Regions from separate parts of the Rothia sp. HMSC065C12 genome, predicted to be linked through region 2. Evidence: riboswitches for the same ligand, from Rfam matches in the RefSeq annotation. Region 2 holds a riboswitch; each other region holds the start of a gene.
What was found. A riboswitch is a leader RNA that binds a small molecule or an ion and turns the genes downstream of it on or off. The one in region 2 is predicted to bind S-adenosylmethionine.
Positions count from the first base shown of each region.

Region 1: it holds a riboswitch for S-adenosylmethionine, as region 2 does, so the genes downstream of both, HMPREF2836_RS02170 (methylenetetrahydrofolate reductase) here and HMPREF2836_RS01855 (LLM class flavin-dependent oxidoreductase) in region 2, are expected to answer to the same signal.
Region 3: it holds a riboswitch for S-adenosylmethionine, as region 2 does, so the genes downstream of both, HMPREF2836_RS00965 (bifunctional o-acetylhomoserine/o-acetylserine sulfhydrylase) here and HMPREF2836_RS01855 (LLM class flavin-dependent oxidoreductase) in region 2, are expected to answer to the same signal.

Region 1 covers NZ_KV807672.1:343-7,551, forward strand. Annotated here, with positions in the region: partial or broken gene HMPREF2836_RS02160 (ATP-binding cassette domain-containing protein) at 1-921, opposite strand, end outside; SAM riboswitch class I at 1,269-1,385, shown strand; gene HMPREF2836_RS02170 (methylenetetrahydrofolate reductase) at 1,502-2,407, shown strand; gene metE (5-methyltetrahydropteroyltriglutamate--homocysteine S-methyltransferase) at 2,555-4,882, shown strand; gene HMPREF2836_RS02180 (MFS transporter) at 5,399-6,841, shown strand; gene HMPREF2836_RS02185 (M13 family metallopeptidase) at 6,949-7,209, shown strand, end outside.
Region 2 covers NZ_KV807671.1:114,087-121,295, forward strand. Annotated here, with positions in the region: gene HMPREF2836_RS01835 (NCS2 family permease) at 1-856, shown strand, start outside; gene HMPREF2836_RS01840 (NCS2 family permease) at 1,178-2,626, shown strand; gene HMPREF2836_RS01845 (hypothetical protein) at 2,767-3,450, shown strand; gene HMPREF2836_RS01850 (YchJ family protein) at 3,667-4,095, opposite strand; gene HMPREF2836_RS01855 (LLM class flavin-dependent oxidoreductase) at 4,233-5,660, opposite strand; SAM riboswitch class IV at 5,775-5,883, opposite strand; SAM riboswitch class I at 6,059-6,155, shown strand; gene HMPREF2836_RS01860 (ABC transporter ATP-binding protein) at 6,160-6,996, shown strand; gene HMPREF2836_RS01865 (aliphatic sulfonate ABC transporter substrate-binding protein) at 7,061-7,209, shown strand, end outside.
Region 3 covers NZ_KV807670.1:181,844-189,052, reverse strand. Annotated here, with positions in the region: gene HMPREF2836_RS00970 (homoserine O-acetyltransferase MetX) at 1-188, opposite strand, end outside; gene HMPREF2836_RS00965 (bifunctional o-acetylhomoserine/o-acetylserine sulfhydrylase) at 378-1,724, opposite strand; SAM riboswitch class IV at 1,828-1,940, opposite strand; gene HMPREF2836_RS00960 (ABC transporter ATP-binding protein) at 2,281-3,267, shown strand; gene HMPREF2836_RS00955 (ABC transporter permease) at 3,264-4,124, shown strand; gene HMPREF2836_RS00950 (ABC transporter) at 4,126-4,956, shown strand; gene rsgA (ribosome small subunit-dependent GTPase A) at 5,032-6,252, shown strand; gene HMPREF2836_RS00940 (S9 family peptidase) at 6,491-7,209, shown strand, end outside.

The sequences.
Region 1 (7,209 bases), on a different contig from region 2:
TAATGCTCCATTAATAATCTGACCAAATGAATATCCCACCTCTTGGGTCGCATCAACACAGGCAATGATTCCAATCAGCGATCCGGCCACATACGATATATTGGCGCCTGAATCCACAAGGAAGTACAGGGACGCAAAAAGTAAGACAGAGCAGAGTAGCCCTGCAACTATGGAGATGATTCCTCTAACACTTTCAAGGCTCAATTCCCTACCGGCCGCCCGGCGTCGCCAGGACGCTACGCGTTGCGAGAAAAATCGGGAGGCTCTCATGAGGTGAAGTTCTTGGGCTCGACTCTGAGCCATCAGATTGTCTAGATAGTAGTTCTCTACCCGATAGTCCTCGTACATTAGGGTGTATATAGCGTAATCACGTTTAGCGAGGATTACCATTGCAATAGATAGGGGTAGTGAACACAGTGCCGCAAAAATTGCTGCCACAATGCTGACGTTCGCGATATTAAGACAGAGAAGTAACACCATTGCGAAGGCACTCACCAGTGTCATAACTGACATGGTGTGAACCTGCAATTCCTGTTTCGATATTGCCTCTCTAGCAGCACGTATATCTTCCTGTGATTTTGTGCTACCTATATCAGATAACGGAAATGTAGATAACCTGTTATTTAACATGCAGTGAACCCGATAGTTCACCTTTGATTTGAGGATGAGCATGTTACTTATGACCCAGCGTTTAGCAATGATATTAATTCCGACAACAAGGGCAAGAGCAACGATATAAATCCAGGCCGCGCCACCATTTGAACCGCTCAAGGCTGATACTGTATTACCAATCAGCAGGGACTGACTCAAGGGAATGCAGGCAATGACGGCTAGCGATAGGGCGACGCTCACCAGGGTTGTGGGACAGGTTTTCCAGGCTAGGCGGAAGGACCAGAGTATAGAAGAAAATAGCTTTTTCATTCTCACCACGCTCACAAAGTCATATTGAACTCATCTTTGAGCCCTGAAACTCCTCGATGAGCGGACATTGAAACACTACCCGTGCCTCACTAGCTACCCTACCCCTCAATGAAATTCAAAACACATATATTCGTGCGTGTCCAAGAATATTAAGCAGACGTATCTGCGATAGTGCCAGGCATCCAGGGGTCAGCCGACAGCCCTACCCACAACGCCCCCAGCCGCCCTTCGTCATAGTCGGTCATATTAAGTTCATATTTCGCCCCAATGTCATGTCCAGAAATATTAGGACATCAACCGCCGCACCCCTTGCACGCCCTCGGAGGCGGTGGGTAAAGTGAAGGCGTTATCTATCAAGAGCGACCGAGAGATCTGGCTCGTCGACGTCGCAGCAACCTCGCCAGTATCCCCCACCGTCACGGTGCAGGGTGCGGACAAGGTGCTCCCGCCAGAACCGATAGAGAAGAATACCCTTCGGCACCCCTTGATGATGCGCACCCGCAACCGGTGGCGCGCATCCTGCAGAAGAATTCGCGCACCCTTACGGTGTGTATCTATCGGGTGAACACGAAGGATGGTCATGACGACAGTTCACCCGGCTCTTTCTTTTGAGCTGTTCCCTCCGCGCTCACACGCAAGCTGTGAGTCGCTGATTCGCACCATTGCGGAGCTTGAGGGTACCAACCCCGACTACGTTTCGGTCACCTATTCCGGTGACGCGAAGCGCCGTCAGAAGACGCTGGCGCTGCTCGACTACCTGGTGCACGAAACCTCCCTCACCCCCCTGGCACACCTGATTTGTGCAGGCCACTCGGTGCACGAGCTGGAGCGTGCGGTCCGCCTGATTCTGGGTCTGGGCGTGCGCGGTTTCCTGGCGCTGCGCGGTGACGTGCAGGAAGGTCAAGTTTCTGAGCTTCCCTTCGCCCGCTACCTGGTCGAGCTGATTCGCCGCGTGGAACGCGAAGATTTCGCCCACCTGGCGGCGGGTAAGGTGTCCATCGGTGTGGCGGCGTACCCGCAGAAGCACCCCGAGTCCGCATCCCTGCTGCAGGATATTGAGATTCTGCTGTCGAAGCAGCGTGCCGGCGCGGATTTCGCTATCACCCAGGTGTTCTTCGAGGATGAACGCTACAGCGCCCTGGTCGATTCGGCGCACCTGGCAGGTGTGGATATTCCGATTATTCCGGGCATCATGCCGGTAACCTCGCTGAAGCGCCTACAGAACCTCTGCCAGATGGCGGGCATGTCGGTTCCGGCGGATCTTGCGTACGCCCTGGAGACGGCAACCAGCAGCGCAGAGCTGCACCGCATCGGCGTGGACTACGCACTGAACCAGTGCCGTACCGTGATGGATGCGGGCGCACCGGGTCTGCACTTCTTCACCTTCAACGAGCATGCCGCGGTGCTTGACGTTCTGGATCAGCTGGACCTGCCCCGATACAGCAACCGTTTCTCCCAGCCCCTGAGCGAGCTGGAATTCGCCTAAGCGCGACCCGCTCCGCCCGGCGCGGATGCGCCACCCAAGTTTCCCCCAAAGTACCCCGGGAGCGTCCCGCGGATCTCGGCCCCATCGACGGGGCCGGCAGGGCCCGCTGATTCTCCCATTTCTATCCCCAGTAAAGGAATATGCACTATGTCTAACGTTGCTTTCCCCGCCGCAACTATTGTTGGTTACCCCCGCGTGGGCCGCTTCCGTGAGCTGAAGAAGGCTCAGGAGGCTTTCTGGAAGGGCAAGGCCACCCTGCAGGAGCTGCAGGACACCGCCGCAGACGTGCAGCGCACCTACTTCGAGCGCGTGACCGCCGCCGGTCTGAAGGCTGACAACTACTCGATTCCGGCAACCTTCTCCTACTACGACCAGGTGCTCGACGTTGTTCGCCTGTTCACCCTGGTTCCCGAGCGTCTGGCTGAGGCTAAGGATGCACGCGGCCTGCTGGATCTGCCCGGCTACTTCGCACTGGCGCGCGGTACCGAGACCCTGCCTCCTCTGGAGATGACTAAGTGGTTCGACACCAACTACCACTACCTGGTGCCCGAGATTGGTGCCGGCACCGAGATTAAGCTGAACCTTGAGGCTATTGACGAGCAGCTCGAGGTAGCAAAGCAGGCTGGCGTGAAGGTTCGCCCGCAGATTGTTGGCCCGCTGACCCTGCTGCTGGGCGCTAAGGCTGAGCAGGGTTCCGCTGAGGACTTCTCCCCCGTTGACCGTCTGGATGAGTTCGTTGCCGCGTACGCTCAGGTGCTGGAGCAGCTGGCTGAGCGCGGTGTTGAGTGGGTTCAGCTGGACGAGCCGGGCCTGACCGTGGACCGTGCCGACAACGCAAAGGTTGCGCAGCTGGCTGAGCGCACCTACCGTGCCCTGGCTGCCGGCGAGAAGCGCCCGCAGATTCTGGTGACCAGCCCCTACGGTTCTCTGCGTGAGAACCTGCCGGCGCTGCTGGGTACCGGTATTGAGGCTCTGCATCTTGACCTGGTGCACGGCGTGTACTCGAAGACTGAGCTGGAGTCTGTTTCTGCCGCTGGTGTGCACCTGGTTGCCGGTGTTGTGAACGGCCGTAACGTGTGGCGTGCCGATGTTCGCGCCGCCCTGAAGACTCTGGAGGCGCTGCCCGGCGCATCCGAGGGTGCCGTGTCGGTGGCTTCTTCGACCTCCCTGCAGCACGTGCCGCACGACCTGGCTCTGGAGGACCCCGCCGAGGTTCCCGTGGACGGCCTGGCGTTCGCTGACCAGAAGGTCGCTGAGATTGCTCTGCTGGCTCGTGGCCTGGCTGAGGGTGAGGCGGCTGTTGAGCCGGAGCTGAAGGCTGCCGATGAGGCGCTGGCTCGCTTCGCCGCTGACCCGCGCAAGCACAACGACGAGATTCGTGCCCGCGCCGCAGCTGTGACTCCCGAGGACTTTGACCGCCCGACTATTGACGTTCGCCGCGAGGCTCAGGCTGACCTGAACCTGCCGAAGCTGCCGACCACCACCATTGGTTCTTTCCCGCAGACCGCTGAGATTCGCCGCCGCCGTGCGGAGGCTCGTGCGGGCAAGATTTCCGCTGAGGAGCTGAACGGCTTCCTGCGTGACGAGATTGCCTCGGTCATCGCGCTGCAGGAGGGGCTGGGCCTGGACGTTCTGGTTCACGGTGAGGCTGAGCGTAACGACATGGTTCAGTACTTCGCTGAGAACTTCGACGGTTTCGCAACCACCCGCCACGGCTGGGTTCAGTCCTACGGTTCGCGTTGCACCCGCCCCTCGATCCTGTTCGGTGACGTGAAGCGTCACGGTGAGGGCCTGCGCGGTGAGGCGTTCACCGTTCCGTGGAGCTCCCACGCACAGTCGCTGAGCGACAAGCCGGTCAAGGGCATGCTCACCGGCCCGGTGACGATTCTGGCCTGGTCCTTCGTGCGTGACGACCAGCCGCGCCGCGAGACCGCTAACCAGGTGGCTCTGGCTCTTGCCGACGAGATTGCCGACCTGGAGCAGGCGGGCATCCGCATCATTCAGGTGGACGAGCCGGCTCTGCGTGAGCTGCTGCCCCTGCGCCGCGATGAGCAGCCGCAGTACCTGGACTGGTCGGTGAACTCCTTCCGCCTGGCAACCAGCGCGGTGAAGGATTCCACTCAGATTCACACCCACCTGTGCTACTCGGAGTTCAACGAGATTATCGACTCGATTAACGCTCTGAACGCTGACGTGACCAGCATCGAGGCGGCTCGTTCGCACATGGAGCTGCTGGCTGACATTCCGGAGAGCTTCGTTTCCGGTCTGGGCCCGGGCGTGTGGGACATCCACTCCCCGCGTGTTCCTTCGCAGGATGAGATTGAGTCCCTGCTGAAGGCTGCGATTGGTTACGGCACCATTGCTGACCTGTGGGTGAACCCGGACTGCGGTCTGAAGACTCGTGATTACGAGGAGACCAAGCAGTCTCTGCGTCACCTGGTAGATGCCACCAAGGCGATTCGCGCATCCCTCTAGGAGGCGCCTATTGGTTCCGCTGCCTGCTGCGGGTTGACCGGATGATGGTTTGCTCGCGGTAACCTGCGGCAGGTGGCGGCTGTTCGGCTTCGTGCCGGTATGCGTACCGACTGTATGCCGAGCTTTTGGGGATAGATAACAGGCCCGCCCGTACGGTTTTTCTTCTGCACCGTGCGGGCGGGTTTTCTGTGCTGTTTTAGGGCGGTGATTTATTGGTGTCCAAGTGGTTTTCTTTTTGAACTTAGGGTATAAATTACTCTAAATTTAAGTGTGGTCTGACCAAAACACATACTTACTCAACAAGGAAAGTATTTATATTCACCGCAGCACTTGTGGCACTGTTGCCCAGTAGACAGATATACATCACACAGATTTAGCACTTCCCCGTAATTCCAGGGTAAAAACAGTATTAATAGAATAATCGCTCCGAATATCCGTTCACCATAGTGAACATTCTACTGAAAACATTTCCAGCGGATTAGCATTTTTATAAGCCGCCGTTTTTAGAATTCCAGCATGACTACTACCACTTCATCAAAGAAGAAGAAGAAGGGTTCTACACCCCGCTGGCTCGCTATTCCGGCACCCAAGCCCCAGCTCAGCGAAGCAGAAGTTAATGCGAAGTACCCGCGCATGCGCCTACAGGTCTTCATGGGTATCTTCATCGGTTACGCAACCTTCTACCTGATTCGTAACAACGTCCCGCTGGTCACCCCGATTCTGACCAAGGAACTTGGCTTCAGCAACGCAGCAATTGGTGCACTGTCCACGGCACTGCTGCTGGCTTACGGCTTCAGCAAGTTCTTCACCGCAATGATTTCTGACCGCTCGAACGCGCGTTTGTTCCTGCCCATCGGTCTGGTGCTCTCGGGTGTTGCAAACATCCTGCTGGCGCTGACCGGTTACATGGGTGAAGGCGCGGGTGCGACGGGCTACGCTGCTGCTATCGCCTCCATCATGGCGACCATTATGGTCTTCAACGGCATCTTCCAGGGTATGGGTTGGCCTCCCTCGGGTCGTGTGCTCGTGAACTGGTTCTCCACCAGCGAGCGCGGCACGAAGGTTTCCTGGTGGAACACCGCCCACAACGTTGGTGGTGCGCTGTCCGGTCTGCTGGTTGCATGGGGCTTCTCCATGTTCGGCAAGACCTGGGAAGTTGCCTTCTGGTTCCCGGCTGTTATCAGCTTCGTTCTGGCGTTCGTGGCGTGGCTGCTGATTCGTGACAACCCCGAGGCTGAGGGTCTGCCCACCGTTGACGTGTACCGCAACGACCCGCACAAGGTTGAGTCCACCGCTGAGGATCGTGCAGAGTCCACCTGGACCACCATCCGTAAGCACGTGCTGACCAACTCGACTATGGTGTACCTGGCTCTGGCAAACGTGTTCGTGTACACCCTGCGTTACGGCGTGCTGGTGTGGGCGCCGAAGTACCTACACGATGTGCGCCACGCTTCCCTTGAGGGTGGTATTGCGGGCTTCTCGATTCTGGAGCTTGCCGGTATTGGCGGCACCGTCCTGTGCGGTTACGTTTCTGACCGCATGTTCAAGGGTCGCCGCTCCCCCGCGGGTATCCTGTTCCTGATTGCGACCGTTGGCGCGATTCTGCTGTACTGGCTGCCTTCTTCGGATGCGCCGCTGTGGATTGCGTACGTTGCGTTGGCTCTGATTGGTGGCCTGATTTACGGCCCGGTTATGCTGATTGGTCTGCAGGCTATTGACCTGTCTCCCTCGCACGTTGCGGGTACCGCTGCGGGCTTCACCGGCCTGTTCGGTTACGCGCTGGGTGCGACCCTGGCTTCTGCTGGTATCGGCATCATTGTTGATCACTGGGGTTGGAGCACCGCGTTCGTCTTCATGATTGTGTGCTCGGGTCTGGCGGTTCTGTTCCTCTGGCTGGTTAACGGTGCTGAGAAGCGTCTGATGGCTGAGCGTGCAGAGAAGCTGGCGGCTCAGGCATAATTGCCCCATCTTTCGTGTAGGGAAGCCACACGTTTGCTGGTGAGTCACCATATGATGGCTTGTCGGTAATCGTGTGGCTTCTTACGTTAAGAACCTAGAATGGAACCATGACTACTAACTCTGGAATCACTAAAGAATGGGTGGATGAAACCGTCAAGCCGGGCGACGATTTCTTCCGCCACGTCAACGGTAAGTGGCTTGCTACCCACGAAATCCCGGCGGATCGCCCCAAGGACGGCGGCCTGTACACCCTCCGCGATAACGCAGAGAAGCACGTGCGTGAGCTGGTGGAGAAGATCGCGAAGGAGCAGCCGGAGTCCCGTATTGGCGCACTCTACAACTCCTTCATGGATGTTGAGAAGATTGAG
Region 2 (7,209 bases):
CCTCGTCTTCCTCTTCGGCCTGTTCCTCACCATTGCGCTGTTCATCCGCAACGTGAAGGGTGCAATCCTCTACGGCGTGCTCGCCTCCACCGCCCTCTCCATCATCCTGGAGAAGGTCGTGCCCTCCGGCAGCTCGGTTAAGTCCCCCACCGGCTGGTCCCTGAACGTCCCCGTCTGGGACTCCAACACCAGCAAGCTGCCCAACTTCTCCCTGTTCGGCTCCGCTGACCTGTTCGCTGCCTTCGGCACCCTCGGTGGCATGGCTGCTGTTCTGCTGATCTTCACCATCCTCATCTCCGCGTTCTTCGACGCAATGGGTACCTCCGTCGGTCTCGCAACCGAAGCAGGCACCATCAAGGACGGCCAGATCGAGAACGTCGACAAGGTCCTGCTCGTGGACGCCCTCGGCTCCGTAGCCGGCGGTGGCACCTCCTCCTCCGCAAGCCAGATCTTCGTGGAGTCCGCAACCGGTATCGGCGCGGGCGCACGCACCGGCTTCGCGAACGTCGTCACCGGCGCACTGTTCCTCGTCGCGATCTTCCTGTCCCCGCTGGTCACCATCGTGCCCTTCGAAGCTGTTGCACCCGCAATGGTGTTCGTTGGCTTCCTGATGATCCGCCAGGCAGTGAACATCGACTGGAACGACTGGGGTCTGGGTATCCCCGCGTTCATGACCATCATCTTCATGCCGCTGGCATACTCCATCGCGGACGGTATCGGTGCAGGCTTCCTGTCCTACGTCTTCATCCGCCTGGTGCAGGGTCGCGGCAAGGAAGTTCACTGGCTCATGTACGTGGTTTCCGCAGTGTTCCTCATCTTCTTCGCTAACGGCCTGATTACCGGCTGGATGCACTAAATACATCGGGTGCTTCACCCTCCCACGTGGAGGCGCGGGCACCATCAGGGCGGGGTATCGGCACCTTCAGGTTGCCGGTACCCCGCCCTGCGCTATTCTTCCCTCTACCCCAACTACCCAATTCTGGTTGCAGGGGTCGGGGAAACACCACATCACCGACTGAACCGCCGCACACAACGCGTTTCAACGGCACAAGCTAGGAGGCGGCGCCTACAATGGTTGAACCATCGTGGCGCCCAACCCGGGACTTACCCGCGAGCTTCACCCGTGAAACCGGCGGCGCAACACAGTACACACCGAACAACATCAACGGATCCTCACATGTCTGAACCCCAGAAGGCGGCAGCGCCCACCAGCGCACTCGACCGCTACTTCAAGATTTCCGAACGCGGCTCCTCCATCGCCGCAGAATTCCGCGGCGGCCTCGCCGCATTCTTCGCCATGAGCTACATCGTGGTGCTGAACCCCCTCGTCATCGGTACCGGTGCTGACGCATCCGAACGCACCCTCGGTATCGCACCCGTCGCGGCTGTGACCGCGCTGGTTGCCGGCGTGATGACCATCCTCATGGGTGTTATCGCTAAGCAGCCCTTCGCCATGGCGGCTGGCCTGGGCGTGAACGCGCTGCTCGCCTCCACCATTGCCACCACCCCGAACCTGACCTGGGCAGACATCATGGGTCTGGTCGTTCTTGCCGGTCTGATCATGACCGTTCTGGTGCTCACCGGCTTCCGTACCGCGGTGTTTGAGGCGGTCCCCGAGTCGCTCAAGACCGCGATTGTGGTCGGTATCGGCTTCTTCATTTCTTTTATCGGTCTGGTCGACTCCGGCATTATCCGCCGCATGCCTGACGCAGCCGGCACCACCGTTCCGGTGAGCCTCGGCGCGGGCGGTCACCTGCTCGGCTGGCCCACCCTCGTCTTCCTCTTCGGCCTGTTCTTCACCATCGCCCTGTTCATCCGTAACGTGAAGGGTGCGATCCTGTGGGGCGTGCTTGCCTCCACTGCGCTGTCCCTGATTCTGGAGGCGGTTGTCCCCTCCGGTTCCGTGAAGGAGGCGGCGACCGGCTGGTCCCTGAACGTGCCTTCCCTGGCGGACATGAAGTTCACCACCCCGAACTTCTCCCTCATCGGTTCCGCTGACCTGTTCGGCGCATTCACCCACATCGGTCCGCTGGCTGCTTCGCTGCTGGTGTTCACCATTCTGCTGTCCGTGTTCTTCGACGCGATGGGCGTTTCGGTTGGTCTTGCCGCCGAGGCTGGCACCATGAAGGACGGCAAGGTTGAGGACATCGACAAGGTCCTGCTCGTGGACGCTTTCGGTTCCGTTGTCGGTGGTGGCGCATCCGGTTCCGCCAACCAGATTTTCGTTGAGTCCGCTACCGGTATTGGTGCGGGCGCACGCACCGGTTTCGCAAACATTGTGACCGGTGTGCTGTTCCTGCTGGCGATTTTCATCTCGCCGCTGGTCACCATCGTTCCTTTCGAGGCGGTTGCTCCGGCGCTGGTCGTGGTCGGCTTCCTGATGATTCGCCAGGCCGTGAATATTGACTGGACCGACTGGGGTCTGGGTATTCCGGCGTTCTTGACCATTATTTTCATGCCGCTGTCGTACTCGATTGCGAACGGTATTGGTGCCGGCTTCGTGGCGTACACTTTCATTCGCTTGGTGCAGGGCCGCGGTAAGGACGTGCACTGGCTGATGTACCTGGTGTCCGCGGTGTTCGTGATCTACTTCGGTATGGGCATCATTAACGGCTGGACTAGCTAAGTCCAACAGTCTACATATTTGCTGAAGGCAGGTTCCTGATGCGGCTGAGAATGTAAGTTTTCAAGCTGCCGAAGGGCCTGCCTTTGGCGTATCTGGTTCGCTCTTGCATGTTCCTTATCGCTTCCGGGTGCGAGAAAATCATGGCAGAATCATTCCGTTTTCGGTATGATTCTGCCATGATGTCCGTTCAAGAGTATGCTCAAAAAGCTAAGGTTTCAGAGCGAAGCGTGCGCGCCCGCTTAGAACGTGGAATGCTTCAAGGTCGTAAATTGGGAAGCCGCTGGGTTGTCGACGCTCTTCCCGCTGCGCACCGCAGTAATGCTGGCCGTCCTATTTCCTTCGATGCATTCAACGCTTTGGCGCGTTACTGCGATGGTCAGTCATCTGTTCTATCTGCTGAGGAACGCCGCAGGGCAAAAGAACGCGCCTCAGCAATTCAGGTGCAAGGACCTGCGTCTGTTGAGCGATACCGAGCTCGCCGCGGTCTGAAAGTGCATCATCTGCAGGCTCCTCCCGCTGAAATTCCTGCAATTTTGGAAGACTCTGCATTGTCGCTTACCGGCATTAGTAGCGATATTTCTCAGGTGTACGGCTCAATGGTTGATGCATATGTTTCAAGCCAGGATTTAGAGAACATCATTTTTCTGTACAACCTGCTTCCGGCGTCTGTAGATTCGGCGAACATTATCTTGCGTGAATGCGATGAGCCGCCCCATATTCTGCCCTTGCATGTGGCGGTAGATCTTCTAGATTTGGGGGATCCGCGAAGCTCCGCTGAGGCAGAGCGCATTCTTCAAGATTCTGTTTTCAAGGAAGCGTCTTAGTCATGACCGCATCCCCTATTTTGATTCCTGCTATTGGGGCAGAGCGTGCCTCTTGGCTTGGCCTGGCTGATATTTCAGATTGACTTTGAAAATCTTCTAAAAGACAGAAGCTAACTAAAACAAGAAATGGCAGAATCATTCCGGTTTCGGAATGATTCTGCCATTTCTTCTATGCCCGCACTCTGCACGAGACAGGGGCAGGGAAAGTTACGAGATTTAGCGGACGTCTCCATCCAGATAGAACCAGGCGCCGCCCACCTTCTCAAAGCGCGACAGCTCATGCATGCTGCCCTTCACCCGCTCCTCCGCAGGAACGCCCGGCACCGAACGGTAATACGCAACGAACTCCACCGTACCGGACGCATCAAACGGGCCACCCGAAGCACCCAGAATATCCAGGCGATACCAGCGGATATCATCCTCCAACTCCAAGGCGGCCGGGCGAGTACTCGGATGCCAGCTCGCCAGCAGGTACGCCGCATCCCCGGTCGCAAACGCGGTAAAACGCGAGCGCATCAGCTGCTCCGGCGCGGGAGCAGTCAGCGTGCCGGAGGCGGCAAACTCGCCCAGGAACCTGCCGCAGCAGGCGCCGTACACCTCGCCGCTCGAGCAGGGGCAGCGGTCATCATGGTTAAGTTCAGTCATGCCACCCAGTATAGAGAAAGCACAGCGCAAAGAAACGCCCGCTCTGCCGGGGGTACAAATCCTCCAGCAGAACGGGCGTTCTTGTTTTCAATCGTTAAGTTTGAGCGAACCTACACGGCACGCTTCAGCGGCAACGCTTATTCAGCGATTGCGCGAGCCGGGGTGTCAGCAGCCGAAGGCTTGCCCACGTATGCGCCGCGGTACTTAGCAGCCGGGTGGCTGTCAGCAACCTTGGTGTGGCCCTTACCGAAGATGTTCTCACGCAGGGTGTTGCCCTCGTACTCGGTGCGGTAGCGGCCGCGCTTCTGCAGCTCGGGAACAACGTACTCGATGAAGTCCTCGAAGGAACCCGGGGTGACGTGGTACGCCAGGTTGATGCCGTCCAGGCCGCCCTCATCGATCCAACGCTCCAGCTCGTCAGCAACCTGAACCGGGTCACCAACAATGACCTCACCCATGCCGCCGAGGGTGGTGTGCTCAGCGATGTCCTTGCGGGTCCACTTCTTGTCCTTCGCCTGCAGGGTGAAGGGGGTCAGGAAGGACTGAATCGACTCGGTCTGCACGTAGTTCAGGACCTCGTCCTCGTCGAACTGGGACAGGTCAACACCGGACCAGCCGCCGACAATAGCCTGTGCAGAGTCGAGGTTGATGTACTTCTTGTAATCCTCGTACTTTGCCTTTGCCTTCTCTTCGGTCTCATCCACGATGACGGAGAGCATTGCGAGGATCTTGACGTCGTCGCGGCTACGGCCCTGCTCCTCTGCAGCGGCGCGAATACGGTCGGTCACAACGCGGGTCAGGTCCGGGCGCAGGGCGCTGATGAACACAGCCTCAGCGTGCTTGCCGGAGAACTGCTGGCCGCGGCTGGATGCGCCAGCCTGGAAAATCACGGGGGTGCGCTGCGGGCTCGGCTCGGTCAGGGAGATGCCGGGTACGGAGAAGTACTTGCCCTTGTGGCCAATCGGGTGGACCTTGGAGGGGTCAGCGTAGATGCCGCGCTCGCGGTCCTTGATGACTGCGCCGTCTTCCCAGGAGCCTTCCCACAGCTTGTAGCAGACGTCCAGGAACTCGTCAGCGATTTCGTAGCGCTCGTCGTGCGGGATCTGGGTGGGCAGGCCCTGGTTCTCAGCAGCCGAAGGCAGGTAAGAGGTCACAACGTTGAAGCCGACGCGGCCCTCAGTGAGGTGGTCGAGGGAGGCGTAGCGGCGAGCCAGGGTGTAGGGCTGCTCGAAAGTAGCGGCAGCAGTCACGCCGAAGCCGAGGTGCTCGGTCACTGCAGCCATTGCAGAAATCTGGGTTGCGGGGTCATTCACGGGAACCTGAGCGGCACCCTCAATGGCGGGAGCGGCAGAGTTCTTGTACACGTCGTAGATGCCGACCACGTCAGCGATGAACACGGCGTCAAACAGACCGCGCTCAAGGGTCTTAGCCAGGTCAGTCCAGTACTTGATGGTGTTGTACTCGGTTGCGCGGGAGCGCGGGTGACGCCAGAGGTCGAAACTCTGGTGACCAATGCAGGTCATTTCGAATGCGTTAACTACGATGCGCTTCTTCTGCTCAGCCATCGATTTTCCTTTCGCGAATGATCGGGGACGATCGGGTTAGTGCCCTGCACCCCGCGCGCCGCCTCCTTCTTGCCTTCTGCGTTCGGTGGTGGCCTTCGTGCAGGTGGCGCGTTCGCGCCGTACTTGCCTCGTAACGTTGAGGCCAGATCATCATCTGGGGCACCCCGCTACGGGAGAGGGTTGCCGCCCGGCTAGCCAGAGCTTAGCGCCGGGACTCATGATCTCGTGGTTTGAGTGTACGGGGCGCGCGGGAGGGAGGTCACGTTTGTGACGAAAAAATCTTTTTGTGACGTGGAACCGAAATATTTCGTGATAAATGCGAAATATACGGTCATAGAAATTCATACGCGCCCGCCGGGTTGATTGAGGCACGCCACAGCCCATAGGGTGGGAGAAGCAAACCATCCAGAGCGACTGAGAGACCTGGCTCCACGACGTCGCAGCAACCGGCACGGATTCTTCCGCCCCCGGTGCTAACGCCAGGAACGATGGAAGTGACATGACACTCAACAGTGCAGTAACTGACGTACCCACCAGTGAAAAGAACGGCCGCCGTGCCGTATCCACCGCCGCCGTCCCCTTGAGCTTTGAAGGCGTCGGACAATCTTTCCCCGTGCCCGGCGGAACCCACGAAGTTCTTCGCGGAGTCTCCTTCACCGCAGCCCCCGGCGAGATTATCTCCGTCATCGGCTCCTCCGGATGCGGCAAATCCACTCTCCTGCGTGCAGCAGCAGGCCTGAACCGCATCACCGCAGGTACCGTGCGTATCGGCGAGAAGGCAGTGACCGGCCTCGACCCCCGCGTAGCTATCGGCTTTCAGGAACCGCGCCTGCTCCCCTGGCGCACCGTCGCCGACAACGTGGCTCTCGGACTACCGCAGGGCACCAAAAAATCTGAAGGCGCAGCATCCGTAGCGCGCCTGCTCGACCTGGTCGGACTGGGCGAATACGCAACCCACCGTCCCAAGGAAATTTCAGGCGGTATGGCTCAGCGCGTGTCCCTGGCGCGAGCGCTCGCACGCAACCCCGGCGTGCTGCTGCTCGACGAGCCCTTCGGTGCTCTGGACGCGCTGACCCGCATCAACATGCAGGATTTGCTGTTGGACGTGCACCGTCAAGACCCGACCACGATTCTGCTGGTCACCCACGATGTGGAAGAGGCGCTGTACCTCTCTGACCGAGTGATCGTCCTCGGTAAGGACACCCCGGAGGCGCCCGCCACCATCCAGCGCATTGTGACCGTTGACCGTTCTCACCCGCGTGACCGCGCCGATGCAGAGATCACGGCGCTGCGTAGCGAACTGTTGGCTGAGCTTGGCGTGGAAGATAACGCCTAAAGCCGCCACGCAACACATTTCTTACACATCACATCATCATCTTCAGAAGCGAAAAGATTTCATCATGACTTACTCCCCGTCTCGCCGTACCGCCCTCAAGTCCCTTGCCGCAGCCGCCGCTTTTGCTACTCTGCTCAGCGCCTGCGCCGGTGAAGGTTCCGGTTCCGCTAACGCCTCCGGTGCTGCCGGTGGTGGCAATCAGAACACCGTGAC
Region 3 (7,209 bases), on a different contig from region 2:
CCCCAGGTTTCGTAACCGATGGTCACCTGCGGCAGGGTCACGCCGGACTCGAGCTCCAGGTCGCCGATGTTCAGCTGACGCAGATAGCCTTGCGCTTCGGGGTGCTCGGTGCGGGTGCCCGCCACGGGGATGGGTGCGGTGACAGGCTGGCTGGTAGTGCCGGACTGGCTAGTGCTCTGGGTGGTCATGGGGTTCCCTTCACTGGGTTGGTCGGCGAGGTGGTGCCGGGTGTGAGCGGGGTACTCGTCTGTGGGTAGAAGAAGCAACAGATTGGGCGGCAGCAACGCCGCACAGTTACAACATGCTCCGTAACGGGGAATCCGCAGGTGGACCGAAAAGCCGTAGCTTGCCGGTCCACCTGCGGGTTGCATCACCGTTTAGGAGAGGGTGTCGAAGCCCAGCTGCAGGTCGGCGAGAATGTCGTCGATGTTCTCGATACCGACTGCCAGGCGGACGAAGTTCGGGTACACGCCAATCTTCTCCAGTTCCTCAGCGGAAAGCTGGGAGTGGGTGGTGGAGGCGGGGTGAATCACGAGCGAGCGCACGTCACCGATGTTCGCCACGTTGGAGTGCAACTTGAGGGCGTCCACGAAGTCGCGGGTCTGCTCCAGGGTTGCGTCCTTGAGGGTGAAGCCGAGCACCGCACCGGGGCCCTTGGGCAGGTACTTCTGTGCACGCTCGTACCAGGGGGAGGATTCCACGCCAGCCCAGATGACCTTCTCGACCTGCGGGTTTGCTTCGAGCCAGCGGGCGACCTTGGTGGCGTTCTCGATGTGGCGTTCGATGCGCAGGGAGAGGGTCTCCAGACCAATGCCGATGTTGAAGGCGTTGGTCGGGGAGATGGCGGCGCCGGTGTCACGCAGCAGGGAGACGCGCGCCTTCAGGATATAGGAGAGGTTCGCGCCGAATGCGGAGTCCTTACCCAAATCGCGTGCGTAGACCAGGCCGTGGTAGCCGGGGGCGGGCTGGTTGAACTTGGGGAACTTCTCGGGGTCTGCACCGTAGTCGAAGTTACCGGAGTCAACGATCACGCCGCCGATGGAGGTGCCGTGGCCGCCCAGGTACTTGGTGGCGGAGTGGACGACCACGTCTGCGCCGTGCTCAATGGGGCGCAGCAGGTAGGGGGTGGGCACGGTGTTGTCCACGATCAGGGGCACGCCGTTTTCGTGGGCGATCTTGGCGATGGGCTCAATGTCGAGCACGTCGTTGCGGGGGTTGGGCACGGACTCGCCGTAGAAGAGCTTGGTGTTGGGGCGGACTGCGGCGCGCCATGCGTCCAGGTCGTCCGGGTCCTCAACAAAGGTGGTTTCAATGCCCAGGTCGGCGAGGGTGTACTTGAGCAGGTTGTAGGTGCCGCCGTACACGGAGGGCGAAGCAACAACGTGGTCGCCTGCACCGGCAATGTTCAGGATTGCGTAGGTAATAGCTGCCTGACCGGATGCCAGCAGCAGCGCGCCTACGCCGCCTTCCAGGGAAGCGATACGGTTTTCGATGACTTCCTGGGTGGGGTTGTTGAGGCGAGTGTAAATGGGGCCCAGCTCGGCGAGGGCGAAACGGTTCGCTGCCTGCTCGGCGCTGTCAAAGACGAAGGAAGTGGTCTGGTAGATAGGTAGTGCCCGAGCTCCCGTTGCGGCATCCGGCGCCTGACCTGCGTGGATCTGGCGGGTTTCGAACTTCCAACCGGCGGGGTTGGCGGGAGTCGGGACGGTAGTGTTGTTGCTCATGCGTGGCTCCTATTGGGGATTCTTAAGGGGCCGCATGCCGACGGTACAGGAATCGTCGTCGAATAATCCTGTCACGATTGATGTACCGGTTTCGGTCACATCGGTCCCGCGCTTGCGTCACGCTTGTGCGTGCCGCCCGGTCTTCACCCAGGGCACCCCACCGCGGAGGAGGGTTGCCGGCCAGCTAGCTGGGGCTTATCGCTGGCGCTCTTGACCTGTTATTTAGAGTGTCATAGGGCACGGGGCGGGGTCAAGGATTTTGTGGGTGCGCGGTACTTTAAGACATTTCATTGCAAAGATGACGTTTTTTAACGTCTGTCATAAAACGCGAACGACGGTGCCGGGGCAATCCGAGGACGAGGCAATCGAGATGCGGAGGCGGACACCCACCATCCACACAGTAACCCCCATCACTTTTATCTACGGTTTTTCGGTACACTGAAATGACACATACACTCACGCAGGGTACAACTCGCTACGGCTCGCTACGCCGTTTATCCTGCTCAGCATCCCTCCGGTATAGGGGCCAGAGGGTCATACCCGAAGGTTACCTACCATGTCTCTTGTTCTTGATGCGGCGCAGCTCAGCCGCGTCTTTGGCAAAGGTGAAAACGCTTTTACCGCCGTCGACCGGGTGTCGCTTCGCGTCAGTTCCGGTGAGATTCATGCCCTCCTCGGCCCCAACGGTGCGGGCAAAACGACTACCGTGCAGATGTGCTCGACCCTGCTCACCCCCACCGGCGGTAGCCTCACCGTGAACGGTATTGACGCCATCACCCACCCGCAGCGGGCGCGCCGTCACGTGGGCCTCGCGTTGGGCGGGGAGAACGGCTTCTACCCGCGCGCCAGTGCCCGCGACAATCTGCTGTTCTTCGCCGATGTTGCGGGGGTTTCCGGGCGGACCCGACGACACGAGGTGGAGCATGCCCTAGCCCGTGTGGAACTCACCGATGCGGCAACGCGGCCTGTCCAGGAGTTTTCCCGCGGCATGAAGCAGCGCCTACATATTGCCCGCGCCCTGCTCGGCTCCCCCGCCCTGCTCCTGCTGGATGAGCCGACCAACGGGCTCGACCCCGATATCGCCCTAACCGTGCGAACCCTCATCCGCTCCCTCGCGGAAGACGGCGCCGCCGTTCTGCTGACGAGCCACCTACTCGGCGAAATCGAGGACCTGGCGCACACCATCACCGTGTTAGGCGCCGGTTCCGTCGCCGTGAGCGGCAGCCTCGAAGACATCGCCGCGCACGCCGGCATTGCCGCCACGACCGTGGTACAGGTCGAGGCCACCGCCACCGAGGGCCTTGATACGCTTCGTGGGCTCCTCGGCGATAAGGCTACGGTGCTCTTCGCCCCGCGCGGTTCCGGCTGGGAGCTCACCCTCTACTGGCACGGCGAGCGCACCACGTTCGAGGCGGGAGAAGCTCACCGCATCCTGGCGGAGGGGCTCGCCGCCGCGAACATTGGGGCACGGACCGAACCGTACACGCGCCCGGCAACCCTGGAAGAGGCATACCTGGCGATGGCGGAGGGGCTCAAGCGATGAACGTGAAGACGCGACGTTCGGAAGAGTTCCAGCGGCGGGGTCGACGGTACGACCTGTGGCAGGAGTGCGCCCGCCAGCTGCGGCTCATGGGATTTAGCCTGCGCCAGTTCCTGACGGTCCCGTACTTTATTCAGCTGCTTATCAGCACGGTGCTCGGGTCGGTCATCCTTCAGGCGCTCGCCGTGCATGCGGCGGCGCAGAGCTCCGAGGGTCACTCCGTTGACCCGACCCTGGCGTGGACCCGCGCGGGCATTGTGGGCATGTGGTCGGTCTGCATCGTGTCTGCGGGCATTATCAATTTTGAGCGCTTCCGCGGGACCCTCGTGTACCTGTGTTCGGGGTCGATTTCTCCGGTGCGGGTGCTGGCGGCTATCGTTTCGAGCGCCTCCATCGTGGGTCTGGCGGCCCTGCCCCTATCGTGGGCGGTTTGGGCTCTTGTGACGCTCAATCCGCAGGTTACGGACTTTTCAGCACTCTGGCCGCGCTACGTTCTGGGCATTCCCCTGCTGTGGCTTGCGTGCCTGTCGGTTACGTTCATGATTGCGGTGTTCTTCGTGGCGACGCCGAACGCTATCGCCTACGAGGAGCTATTGCTCGTGCCGGTTTTTATTCTTTCCGGGGTTCTCTTCACGACCATTGAGGCGCCCGCCTGGCTGGATGCCGCGGGTGTGCTTATTCCCCTGCAGGCGCCGGTGCACCTGCTACTTGGGCGTACCGCCATCACTACCCCGGCGGATGCACTCTTGCCCGTAATTCAGACCCTGGTCGTGAGCTTCATCTGGGCGTTGTGTGCTTTCCTCTTTGCTCGGAAGGCTCTTGCCTCCGCCCGCCGTCGCGGCACTCTGGGGGCGATGTAGCGTGCATGTTCTCTCTTCTGCTGCTCTGCCTAGCGTGGCGCGTCGGGCACTGTCTACCGCCTCTATTGGCTGGTCATCTTCTATTACCTTCGCAACCCTCGGAACGGCTGTCACGACCCTGATTCTCGTACCCGGTCTTAACGTGCTTTTCACGGTGCTTCTGGGTGCTGATCTTGCCGCGAACGATACGGTACGCATCGGCTGCGCGTCTGCTCTGATTGCCACCCTCAGCTCCGTGGCAGCCGGTATTGTCGCGCGCGTTGCCACAGACCGGTGGATTGGCGTCTTCGAGTACGTGTGTACGGCTCGCCCGGTGGATGCGGGCTACTGGCTCGGTGCGGCGGCGGTACCCGCGTTGCTGGCTTCCGTGACGGGTCTGAGCAATGTGGGTATCGTGTGGTTGTTGTCCCTCACGGCGCCCTCTACCGGCGCGAGTTCGGGGCTTCTGCTGGGCGCTCTTGCGCTGATGCCGGTTGCGGTTCTGGGCGGGGTCTGCCTGGGTATTTTTGCTGCCGGCTTGGGCCTGTACCTGTCGGATCCGTACACGGGCTCGAATGTTCTATCTATTGTTCTGCCGGTCAGCGCGGGCGTGATTGTGCCGGTGAGTACCTACCCGACGTGGCTTGCCTGGGTGTGTTCCTGGGTTCCCGGGTCCCGGCTGGTGCAGGTTTTAGATGCCTCTAGCGGTATCGCGAACGGCACCGCGCCGGAGCTTTTCGCGCTCCTGGCGGCAGACACAGCCCTGGCAGTACTCTACGCCGTAGTGGGGTTGGGGCTGACTTTGCTTGCCGCCCGCCGCATCCGTGCCGGCGCCCGCGCATCGCTGTTGTAAACGGTGAACCCTGAAAAAGAACGAACCTTTTAATCACCCGCTATCCGGGCGCCGCAACCAAGAAAGACTATTCCTGTGACCATTGCTCCCGCTTCATACACCTTAGAGACCCTAGGGTTCGACCCTTCCTGGCAGGGTTCAGCAATCCGCGCCGCGTTCACCCTCGGCGGTACCCTCGAAAACTTTACCCTCGCCCGTGTCAGCGCCGTGCACCGCACCCGCTGCGAGCTACTGACCTGCGAGCGGGGTGAGCTCATTAAGCTTTCCGCTCCGCTGCGTCCGGTTGAGAACGACTACGGCGAAGAAGAGTACCCCGTCGTCGGCGACTGGGTACTCACCCAGCCCATCCCTGGAACCGGTAGCGATAGCCAGCCCGCGGAGCACAAACCCCTCGCGATACTGCCCCGGCGAAGCTACCTCACCCGACCCAGCGCCACCCGAGAATCCGCAGATCAGCCTGTCGCCGCCAACGTGGATATGCTCTGCATCGTTGAGCCCTGCTTCCCCGAACCGTCCATTGGGCGAATTGAACGCTACACCGCCCTGGCGCACGCTTCCGGGGTGCAGGTCGCGCTGATTCTCACCAAGGGTGACCTGGTAACGGCCGAACAGCTCACCAACTACAGGGATTCCCTCGCAGGTGGTGTGGATGCGGTACTCGCCGTCTGCACGGACAACGGCTACGACCCTGCCCCGGTGGCGGAGCTTGTCGCCGGACGCACCGCCGCGTTCCTGGGCCGTAGCGGCGCAGGAAAATCCACCCTGGTCAACGCCCTGCTCAACCCCGGAGTTGACCCCCGCGAGGATAGCCAAGAATATCAGGTGCAGGTCACCTCCACGGTCCGAGATGCTGACGGCAAGGGGCGCCACACCACCACCAGCCGCCAGATGCTTGTTTTGCCCAGTGTGGAAAGCTCAAGCGAAGGAGACTCGACCAACGCAAAATCATCATCTGGCACGGTGCTGATCGACACTCCGGGCGTACGAGCCCTCGCCGCCACGAGCGATAGCTCCGCAATTGATGAGACCTTTGACGATGTCTCCAGCTACGCCTCCGCCTGCCGGTACAGCGACTGCTCCCACGGCTCCGAACCCGGATGCGCGGTACAGCAGGCGCTCGCCGACGGCGCTCTCGACCCCGAGCGCTTCGAACGCTACCGCAGGATGATAGCCGAATCCGCGCGTCTACGCCTGCGCTCTCAAGAACGTGAGTACAGGCAAAGTAACCGTGCCTTCACGAAGGCGAATAAGGCGGGCCGCCGCACCCTCATGTCCATTAAGGGGCGCGCTAACTAGCCACTGAACGCGCACGTTGCGGCGAGGCTTCGGTGAGACTTCAGCTGGGCTTCCACAGGCTGAGCCGGGCGACCCCGCACAAGCCGCAATATAGTAGCCTGCCTCACTCTTCGATACACTAGAACTAGGCGTGCCCACAGTCCCCCGCGCACTCTCACCGCCACCCGGCGGCACAGGAACGCGGGCGCAGACGGCACACACCATTCACAAACCCATAACTCATGAAAGAGGTGGCAGCATGGCTGAACAGAACCTCACCCCGCCCGTACCGAAGAAGGTCGAGCACCGCCGCGAACACCACGGCGACGTCTTCATCGACCACTACGAATGGCTCCGCGACAAGGAAAGCGAAGAGGTCCTCAACTACCTCAAGGCAGAAGCCGAATACACCGAAGCTGTCACCGCAGACCAGCAGCCCCTCCGCGAATCCATCTTCAACGAAATCAAGGGCCGCACCCTGCTGTCAGATCTGACCGTCCCGAACCGTATCGGTGACTGGTGGTACTACAGCCGCATGGTGCCCGGCGGTCAGTACCCCGTCTTCTACCGCTACCCCGCCCTGCACGAAGGCGACGAGGTGGTGCGCTACACCCCGCCGACCGTCACCCCCGGCGAAGTACTCGAGGGTGAAGTCGTCATCCTCGACTGCAACGAATACGCCAAGGACATGGAGTTCTTCTCCCTCGGCAGCTTCCAGCCCGCACGTAACGGCAAGCTGCTGAGCATCTCCGTGGACGAAAAGGGCGACGAACGCTACGAGCAGCGCTTCCTCAACATGGAAACCGGCGCCTTCCTCGAAGACACCATCCCCAACATTGCGGCGGGCTCCTTCTTCATCAACCACGCCGAACAGCTCATCTACCTCGTCCCCGACGAGTCGTGGCGCCCCTGGCGTGTCTACGTGCACGACGTCGGACAGGGCACCGAAGACCACCTGATCTATGAGGAACCGGACAA